Regions from separate parts of the Pantoea sp. E956-1 genome, predicted to be linked through region 2. Evidence: predicted binding sites of a transcription regulator. Region 2 holds the regulator's gene; the other holds the start of a gene.
What was found. The regulator LexA, encoded in region 2, represses DNA repair genes until DNA is damaged. The targets are predictions, from matches to a motif close to TNCTGTATGTACATACAGNA.
Positions count from the first base shown of each region.

Region 1: the regulator LexA is predicted to act here: its motif matches at 2,709-2,728, upstream of dinG (ATP-dependent DNA helicase DinG).

Region 1 is NZ_CEUYZP010000002.1:229,000-233,920, reverse strand. Features, by position in the region: gene ybiB (DNA-binding protein YbiB) at 1-486, opposite strand, end outside; gene dinG (ATP-dependent DNA helicase DinG) at 513-2,681, opposite strand; gene AC0T7J_RS08575 (GNAT family N-acetyltransferase) at 2,855-3,373, opposite strand; gene AC0T7J_RS08570 (helix-turn-helix domain-containing protein) at 3,370-3,933, opposite strand; gene AC0T7J_RS08565 (MerR family transcriptional regulator) at 4,083-4,817, shown strand.
Region 2 is NZ_CEUYZP010000009.1:170,405-175,325, reverse strand. Features, by position in the region: gene plsB (glycerol-3-phosphate 1-O-acyltransferase PlsB) at 1-249, opposite strand, end outside; gene AC0T7J_RS19635 (diacylglycerol kinase) at 378-746, shown strand; gene lexA (transcriptional repressor LexA) at 852-1,466, shown strand; gene dinF (MATE family efflux transporter DinF) at 1,567-2,889, shown strand; gene AC0T7J_RS19620 (CsbD family protein) at 3,057-3,269, shown strand; gene zur (zinc uptake transcriptional repressor Zur) at 3,343-3,864, opposite strand; gene AC0T7J_RS19610 (conjugal transfer protein TraF) at 4,315-4,921, shown strand, end outside.

The sequences.
Region 1 (4,921 bases), on a different contig from region 2:
GCAGAGATGATCGATGGTGATAAAGGCGAGTTCGCCCTGATCGAGTTTTGCCTGCGCCGCCTCTGCAGTGGTGACGGGGGCAATACCCAGCGCGGCAAACACCGCTTCACTGGTGATGCGCGTCGCGTCGTCGCTGACGCCATGCACCAGCACCGGGAAGCCGAGTTTCACCAGCAGCAGCGCCAGCAACGGTGTGAGATTGCCCTGCCGGCGTGCACCGTTGTAGCTGGGGATCACCACCGGCATCGGGCGGTTTTCCGGCGCCTGCAGTTGCATCATCTGCGCCTGCATCGCCTGATAAAAGCCGCGCATTTCCGCTTCGCCTTCGCCTTTGATACGCAGCGCAATCAGAATGCCGCCCAGCTCCAGGTCCGGCACCTCGCCCGCCAGCATCGCACCATAAAGCGCCACGGCGGTATCAAAGTCGATATCGCGGGCATGATTTTTACCGCGACCAATCTCTTTAATGATTTTATTCAGTTCCATCACTCGCTTCCGGTTAAGTGCGCGGCTCAGCGCCGCGTGGGACGTCGTTTACGTACCGTGTTTTTTGGCACCACGGTGGCCGGTATCGCTGCCGGCTCTGGCGCTTCCGGCTGCTCAATCGGGAAAATCGGCAGCGCCGCTAACAACCGGCTGCCGTAAGATTTGCTCAGCAGACGGCGGTCATAAATCACGATTTCGCCATAACATTGATGGCTGCGAATCAGGCGTCCGACCTGTTGAATCAGGGTAAAAGAGGCACTGGGTAAGCTCTGCACCTCAAACGGATAGCGCTTCAGGCTTTTCAGCCACTCGCCTTCTGTCAAAATTACCGGACTGTCTACCGGGGGAAAAGCGATTTTATGAATATGCACCTGACTCAGCAGATCGCCTTTGAGATCCAGCCCTTCCGCAAACGACTGCAGGCCAATCAGGATGCTGGTTTCCCCTTTGGCGACGCGCTGACGATGCAGATCGACCAGGCGGCTGCGCGGCTGATCGCCCTGAACCAGCATTGAGAGGCGCAGGTCGGGCAGACAGGCGACAAACTGCTGCATCGCCCGGTTGCTGGCAAACAGCACCAGCACGCCTTTGTGCTTTTTCTCCGCCATCTGCTGCCGGAAGAAACCGGCCATCTCCGCGATATGCTCCGCTTCGTGCGTCATCAGCGGCTCATAGCGCATCTGCGGGATCACCAGCTTGCCCTGCTCCACGTGGTTAAACGGGGAGTCCAGCGCCAAAAAGCGGTCGCCCGCCTTTTCGCTGAGTCCCGACATCTCCTGCAGGCGGTTGAAACTGTTAAGCGATCGCAGGGTGGCGGACGTCACGACCACGTGCGGAATTTTACGCCACAGCATTTTCTCCAGCTGGTCGCTGACGCGGATCCCTGCGCAGTGAAACAGCAGGTGCGCCTGACCTTCGCGCAGCTCGCGGGTGATCCACTTCGACACCGGCGCGCCAGAGGCTTTTTCCATCGCCGCCAGCCGCCACAGTTTGCTGACCGATTCGAACCAGCCAAACTGGCGATTGAGCTGCAGCAGATTGCGATGCAGTCGCACCACATCCACCTTGCCGGTCTGCTCGCTCAGCGCATTAATCAAACCTTCACTCAGGCCGCGTAGCGCATCGCTGAGCTTAAAGAGCCGGGCGCAGAGATCCAGCAGCTCCTGCGGCAGCGCGCCCAGCACAAAGCGGAATTCGCCCGGCTGGTTATGCGGTGGCAGCAGCGGATTCAGCGCCTGAGCGGTAATTGTCAGCAGTTCGCGCAGTTCATCGCAGTGCGCTTTCAGCCGCTCCGGGTTAGCCAGCGGCGGCGGTGATTTTGGCCGCATCTGCGTCATAATACTCTCTACCAGCTTGATAAAGAGGTCGAGCTGCAGGCTGCTCCAGCCCGGCGTGATGTCGGCGCTCATCTCCAGCGCATCGCGGGCCACTTCCGGCAGATGATGCCCTTCATCCAGCACCAGCATCAGGTTTTTAGCCGGTGGCAGCACCGACTCATTCTCCATGGCTGCCATGACCAGCGCATGGTTCGCCACCACTACATCGACCTGCTCGATCTCGCGCCGCGCCACAAAGAACGGGCATTCACGATACCAGCGACAGTGTGCGCCAAGGCAGCTCGCTTTGTCGGTGGAGAGCCGCTGCCACAGGCTGTCGCTGACGTTCTCCTCGCTGTGATCGCGCAGGCCGTCCCACTGATAGCGATCCAGCGATTTCTGCAACCGGCCACACTGCGTCTGCTCTTCTTTAGTGCTGCTGACGGCATCATCGTCCAGATAAAGCAGCAGATCGCCCTGCTCATCGTCATCGGCCGCCATCGCCGCCAGATTACGCGGACAGACATAGCGCCCGCGACCAAAGGCGGCGGTAAAGGTGAGATCGGGAATGATTTTTTTCAGTAGCGGCAGATCTTTGGTGAAGATTTGATCCTGCAGCGCCACGTTGGCGGTGCTGATCACCAGCCGCTTCTCCTGGGCGCGGCTGGCCGCGATGCCCGGGATCAGATAAGAGAGGGTTTTGCCCACGCCGGTTGGCGCTTCAACCGCCAGATGGCGCGAATCGTCGCCCGCCAGGCACTTCGCCACTTCGGCGATCATCTGGCGCTGTGGCGCACGCGGGATGAAGTCAGGCACCTGCTGCTGAAGCGCTTTATACCACTGCGCTATCTGGCTTTTTACTGCGGCTGTCAGGGCCATGATTTGCGTTACCACACCGAAAATATGGCCTGTATTTTTACACAGTATCCCGGCGGCGTCAGCTTTCGCGCCGAATTTTTCGTGCGCCGTCGTAAATTTCAGCCGTTGACTGGTTCAGGTTCACGCGGGCAGCCCGTCAAACCGGGCCGGCACGAAGAAAGGCCAGCCGCAGGCTACGCCAGCACCTGGTACATATAGGTGGTGGCATCCAGCACGCCAGCGGTGGATTCGGCATAAAACGGGATCGACCCCGCCACCTGCCAGCCCAGCGAGCGATAGAGATCGCTGGCGACATCGCCGCTGCGCGTATCCAGCACCAGCAGCGTTTTGCCCTGCGCGCGGGCCTGCTGCTCAGCGCGCTGCATCAGCTCACGCGCGATGCCCTGACGGCGCGCCTGCGGATGCACCAGCAGTTTGCTGATCTCCGCCCGGTGTCGGCCATTAGGCATCGCGCTGCCACTGAGAATGACCGTGCCCACGATGCGACCGTGCTGCCGCGCAACGAATAATTCGCTATTGTCGTCTGCCAGACCGGCAATCCGCTGCTGCCAGAATCGCGTCATCACCTCTTCGTCTTCAGCATCAATAAAGCCGACGCTGGCCCCATCTGCCACACAGGCCTGCAGCACCGCAGTGAGTTCACCCAGTTGCTGTTGCGCTTCGTCGGCGCGAAGTATTGCGTAATCGATCATGGTTTCGCCGCCACCAGTAAATAGCGCGCGCCGTCAGTCAGGTGCGCCTCAAAAGCCGATCTCCCGACCAGATGAAAACGTAAGCAGTCACCGGGCTTCAGCGCCCACTGCTGCGCCCCCATCGTGACGGTGAGGCCGCCTTCGCGTAGCCAGATATGCTGCTCCAGCCCCTGAATGGGTGGCGCATCGTAATCTATACGTGCACCGGGCCGTAATTTGCCCTCAACCAGTTCGCATCGGAAATGAAGCGCAGGAGGTGAAACATTCCGGCGAATAAATCCGCTGGATTCATCCTGCCACACGGGCTGCTGGTCATCTCTGATCAGCAGACTGGACTCAGCCTCCACTTCACTGAGCAGGCGCGACATCGTTAATCCGTAGGCAACACACAGACGGTTAAGCAACGCAGCAGTAGGGCTGGTCTCGCTTCGCTCAATGCGCGATAATGACGCACGACTGATGCCCGTTGCGACAGAAAGTTCATCCAGCGACCAGCCGCGTTGCAGGCGTAATTCTGCCAGCCTCACCGCCAGTCGTTGCTCCGTATTCAGCTCTGACATGGTGAATTCTCATATTTGGGAATAATTCTCTGATATGAGATATAGCGGAGAAACAGCGTATCAGTCAAGTTGTACATTGAGAAATGTATTGTACAACTTAGTCGGCTTCGTTATGGTAATTGCACTCAGACCAATCGAAAGAGGAATTTATGACCTTATACAGTATCGGTGACGTTGCCGAGCGCTGTGGCATAAACCCAGTCACTCTGCGCGCCTGGCAGCGTCGTTATGGCTTACTGAAGCCGCAACGTACCGAAGGCGGACATCGTCAGTTTGACGAAGAAGATGTTCATCGCATCGAAGAGATCATGCGCTGGATTGAAAGCGGCGTGCCGGTCGGTAAAGTTAAGGCACTGCTGGAAGGTGGCGATGTAGATGCCCATGACGGCTGGACCACACTCCAGGATGAGCTGATCAGCGTCCTGCGTCACGTCAGACCCGCTAAACTTCGTAATAAAATTGCCGCGATTGGTCGCGAACATCCGATTGATGCGCTTATCGACCATGTTTTTATGCCGGTGCGCCAGAAGCTCAGTCTGGATCAGAACACCGCCCGCACTATGTGCAGCCTGCTGGATGGTTTGCTGATCGATTATGTCGCGTTCTGCCTGACCGGCAGCCGTAAAAAATCGGGTAAAGATGCGCTGATTATTGGCTGGGGTATCGACGATCGTACCCGCATCTGGCTGGAAGGCTGGCGTCTGTCGCAGCATGGCTGGCGAATAGATGTGCTGGCAGAACCGCTGGATTTACCGCGTCCTGAGCTCTTTCCTGGCATGAATATGTTTGTCTTTACCGGTAAAAAACTGACCCGCCGCCAGCAGGAACAGCTGTCACACTGGCAGGAACAGGGCTATACCGTGCGGTTGCACGACCCTGCCTGATAACAAAAACGCACGCCGGGCACTTTGCCTGCTGCCTTGCGCGCGCTATTATCCCCGCCTCACTGTTAACGAGCTCAGGTTTTAACCATGAATGTCAAAAAAGC
Region 2 (4,921 bases):
GACGTGGCGCGGCAGCAGTGAACCATCAATCTCCAGCGGAGAGAGCGGGTCGGGCAGATGATGCCGCAGACACTGCGCGCGTAATGTCAGTAAGTCGGCCTTCGAATCGTAAGGCAAAACATACATAATAGGTCGGGTCGGATCCAGACCATGTTCAGACACGGGATCGGCCGGAATGGCCTTACTTTTTACCAAAAACGACAGTGGTAAATTAAGCAGTTTGTAATAGAGTTTACGCCAACCTGACATAGACAACATGAAGCCTCTTGTTAGCAAAGCGCCGCAAGCATACCAGAAAGCGCAGCGAAGATCTGTGGTGGTGCCCATTGCACGCAGCCCAGACATTGACGTCAATCCGATGAAAGGGTTCCCACATCATGGCAAATAATGCCACCGGACTTATCAGAATAGTAAAAGCCGCAGGTTACTCATGGCAGGGACTGCGAGCCGCCTGGCAACATGAGGCGGCGTTTCGCCAGGAAGCGCTGGCTGCGCTGGTCGCAATTATTATTGCGTGCTGGCTGGATGTCGATATGGTCTCACGCATCCTCATGATTGGGGTGGTGGTGCTGGTGGTCATTGTTGAAATCCTCAATAGCGCTATTGAAGCGGTGGTTGACCGCATCGGTCAGGAGCATCATCCGCTGGCGGGCCGGGCGAAAGACATGGGCTCGGCGGCGGTACTGATCAGCATTTTACTGGCACTCTTTGTCTGGATCGCGCTGCTCTGGACACATTTGCGATAAGCCTTCCACAATGCGTCTGAGGGCGCGTTTTCCCTGACAATTGGTTTCCATTTCGCCAATACCTGTATATACTCACAGCGACTGTATAAACAACCAGGGGGCGGGATGAAAGCATTAACCAGCAGGCAGCAGCAGGTCTATGACCTGATTCGCGACCATATTTCTTCAACGGGCATGCCGCCTACGCGTGCCGAAATTGCGGCGCAGCTGGGCTTCCGTTCGCCGAATGCGGCAGAAGAGCATCTGAAAGCGCTGGCGCGTAAAGGCGTTATCGAGATCGTTTCCGGTGCATCACGCGGCATTCGCCTGTTAATGGAAGAAGAAGCCTCAGAAGGGCTACCGCTGATTGGCCGGGTTGCTGCCGGTGAGCCGATCATGGCGCAGGAACATATCGAAACTCATTACAAGGTCGATCCAGGCCTGTTTAAGCCTTCTGCTGACTTCCTGCTGCGCGTCAGCGGAATGTCGATGAAAGATATCGGAATTATGGATGGCGATTTGCTCGCGGTGCATAAAACCCAGGATGTGCGCAACGGCCAGGTTGTGGTTGCCCGCATTGATGATGAAGTTACCGTTAAACGCTGGAAAAAGCAGGGTGCTATCGTGCATCTGCTGCCTGAAAACAGCGATTTTGACCCGATTGTTGTCGATACCCGTGCGCAGTCGCTGACTATTGAAGGTCTGGCGGTGGGCGTGGTGCGCAACGGCGAGTGGCTCTGATTTTGACGCCAGCGTGCATTCGCTTTTTCTGATGCTATTCTGTCTGCCCTAATTTTGTCGCTGTCTCTTTTGCGCAGCGACACTGAGCACGGAACGGCGAATGCGCTTTATCACGGCAACGGATAAAAATCTCTGGCGGCTCGCACTGCCAATGATCCTTTCAAATATCACTGTTCCCTTACTGGGAGTGGTCGATACTGCAGTAATTGGTCATCTCGACAGCCCTGTCTATCTTGGCGGGGTTGCGGTCGGGACTACAGTGACCAGCTTCCTTTTTATGCTGCTGCTTTTCCTTCGAATGAGTACGACTGGCCTTACGGCACAGGCGTTTGGTGCGGGCGATAAAACCGCTCTGGCGCGCGCGCTGACGCAACCGCTGATCATCGCGCTGCTGGCAGGTGTACTGTTCATCGCTTTGCGTTATCCGATTATCCAGCTGGCGACCCATCTGGTTGGCGGCAATCCCGATGTACTGGAACAGGCGGCGCTGTTTATTCAGATTCGCTGGCTCAGTGCGCCTGCCACGCTGGCAAACCTGGTAATCCTGGGCTGGCTGCTGGGCGTGCAGTATGCGCGTGCGCCAGTGATCCTGCTGGTGGTGGGCAATCTGGTTAACATCGTGCTCGATCTCTGGCTGGTGATGGGGCTGCACTGGGGTGTCGCGGGGGCGGCCACCGCCACGGCACTGGCAGAGTACATCACGCTGGGCGTCGGCAGCATCATGGTCTGGCGGGTATTAAAACTGCGCGGAATTACGCTTAGCCTGCTGAAGCAGAGCTGGCGCGGTGACAGCGGCCGGCTGCTGCGACTGAACCGGGACATCATGCTGCGCTCTCTGATGCTGCAGCTCTGTTTTGCCTCGCTGACCGTGCTGGGCGCGCGACTCGGCCCTGATGTGGTGGCGGTTAACGCAGTATTACTGATGTTCATTACTTTTACTGCCTATGCGCTGGATGGCTTTGCCTACGCAGTTGAAGCTTTTGCGGGTGAGGCGCATGGTGCAAAAGATGGCAGTAAACTCCTGCGCGTCTGGCACTCTGCCTGTCGGCAGGCGGTGGTGGTGGCGCTGTTCTTCTCGCTGATCTATGCCATTTTTGGCCCGCAGATCGTGTCGTTGCTGACCTCTCTTCAGTCACTTCAGCAGACAGCGGACCGCTATCTGGTCTGGCAGATGATAATGCCGCTGATCGGTGTCTGGTGTTATCTGCTGGATGGCATGTTCATCGGGGCGACGCGCGGGCGCGAGATGCGTAACAGCATGGTGGTAGCCGCAGCAGGCTATTTTCTGACGCTGCTTAGCGTACCGGTACTGGGTAACCATGGTCTGTGGCTGGCGGTCACGGTTTTCCTGGCGCTGCGCGGCCTGTCGCTGTGGCTCATCTGGCGTAAGCACTGGCGTCAGAACAGCTGGTTTGATGCCTGAGTCAGCAGTGGCTGCACGCAAGCCGATACGGATTATTCTGTATTATTCCATGGTTAAGAAATTGGCTACTACAATTAACTCTATGCAGCGCAGTTAACCAGCGCTTTGTATCGTTATTTTGTTAAGCAGCAAGATAATCATTAAAACCCGAGGATTGGAGGTCTGCCATGAATAAAGACGAAGCAAGCGGCAACTGGAAGCAGTTCAAAGGCAAAATGAAAGAGAAATGGGGCAAGCTGACCGACGATGATATGCAGGTTATCGAAGGTAAACGCGATCAGCTGGTTGGCAAAATCCAGGAGCGTTACGGCTCTACGAAAGATGAAGCCGAGCGCGAAGTAACCGACTGGGAAGGTCAGAACAAAGATCACCGCTGGTAATCAGACAATAGGTTGATAATCAGCTGAACGCGTTCCGGTGGGCCCTCACCGGAACTGCACAAGGATGTGCCAGCTACCCGCGTTTTCCCCGCTTTTTACCCTCATCCTGATGGTCATGCTCGCAACTTGCATGGTGCGTACAGGCTTCAACCGCAGCACAATTTTCACATAAACCATGTGCTTCAATCACGCTGTGGCGTAATGCAAACTGCGCTTCACCCGCCAGCGTTGCAATAATCTTCTCTACGCCCTGTGCCTGCTTCTCTGTAACGGCGGCACAACGGTCACAGACCAGCATCACCGACGTATGTGCTGGTGCCTCAAAATGGTGACACATGACGTAGCTGTTGTTGGATTCCACCCGATGAATGAAACCCTGCTCCAGCAGGAAATCAAGCGCCCGATAAACCGTGGGAGGCTTGGCCTGCGGCTCGCTGACCCGGAGTTGATCCAGCAGATCGTAGGCGCTGATTGAGCCAGGCTGTTCGGCCATCAGGCGCAACACTTCAGCACGCTGCGAAGTCAGACGCACACCACGCTGCAGGCACATCTTTTCGGCCTGAATCAAAATTTGCTGCGACGTCATGTTTGTCATGAAAATTCTCCGCTGGATAAGTGATGTTATTTTATCACACATAGTTTCGCGGCGCTGAGGTTGGTTTTCGTCTGAAAAAACAGCATTATTTGCCTGATAAAGCAGCATAATCAGAATTTAAGCCGTCCTCTATCTCAAATCTGTCGATAAATCAGATCCATTCTGAATCCACCTGAAGCGGAATTTGTTGGCATTTTGCTTTGCATCTCACTGAGTTAAGAAGTAATGTTCAGAAAGACTTAAGAAAAGTCTGGCATTATTTGAAATATCCCAATGCAGTTTGAACAATTACAACGGTTTTTTGATTGGAAAACGTCCAATCCTTTGAATTAAGACACTGTTTCCTTCGAATTCACGGCAATAACGCGTTAGCCAGGGTTCACAATAGGGCTAACAAACTATTCAGTCATTGAATGTTTCAATGACAATTTCTCAGGTGATGGCAGGCAAATGGTGAAAAAATCCGCTCAACGTTCAGCGCTGATCTATACGGCTGCAACGACCGCGCTTTTCCTTTCTTCTTCCGCCATGGCGGCAGGGACCTGGTATGATGCACGTAATGACGCCATGGGCGGAACCGGCGTAGCATCTTCTCTTTATGGCTCCGCAGTGCTGGCGAACCCGGCATTAATGACGCGCGCCAAACCCGACGATAGCGTCAGCATTATTTTTCCCTCAGCCGGTATTCAGGTCACCGACAAAGATCATCTGATCGACAAAGTGGATGACATCACCGATACCGTAGATCGCTACCGCGATGTGCTCGGTAATTTAACCTTCGCTGATTATCTGCGTGGCTATCCTGAAGTGCGCGCCGCCTCAGGCGATGTCGCTAATAAGCTAAGCGATTTGCGCGGTAACAAAGCAGACGGTAACGCCGGGCTTGCCCTGGCCGTCACTATCCCTAACGAGACGCTGCCTTTCGCCTTTATCACCAAAGCCTATGGTTCAGCGCACGTGCGTGCCAATGTGGTCCAGAGCGATATCGATTATCTGCGCGGTGTGGCTAACGGCACAGTGCTGCCGCGTCCTGGCGATCAAAATAATCTGCGCTCCA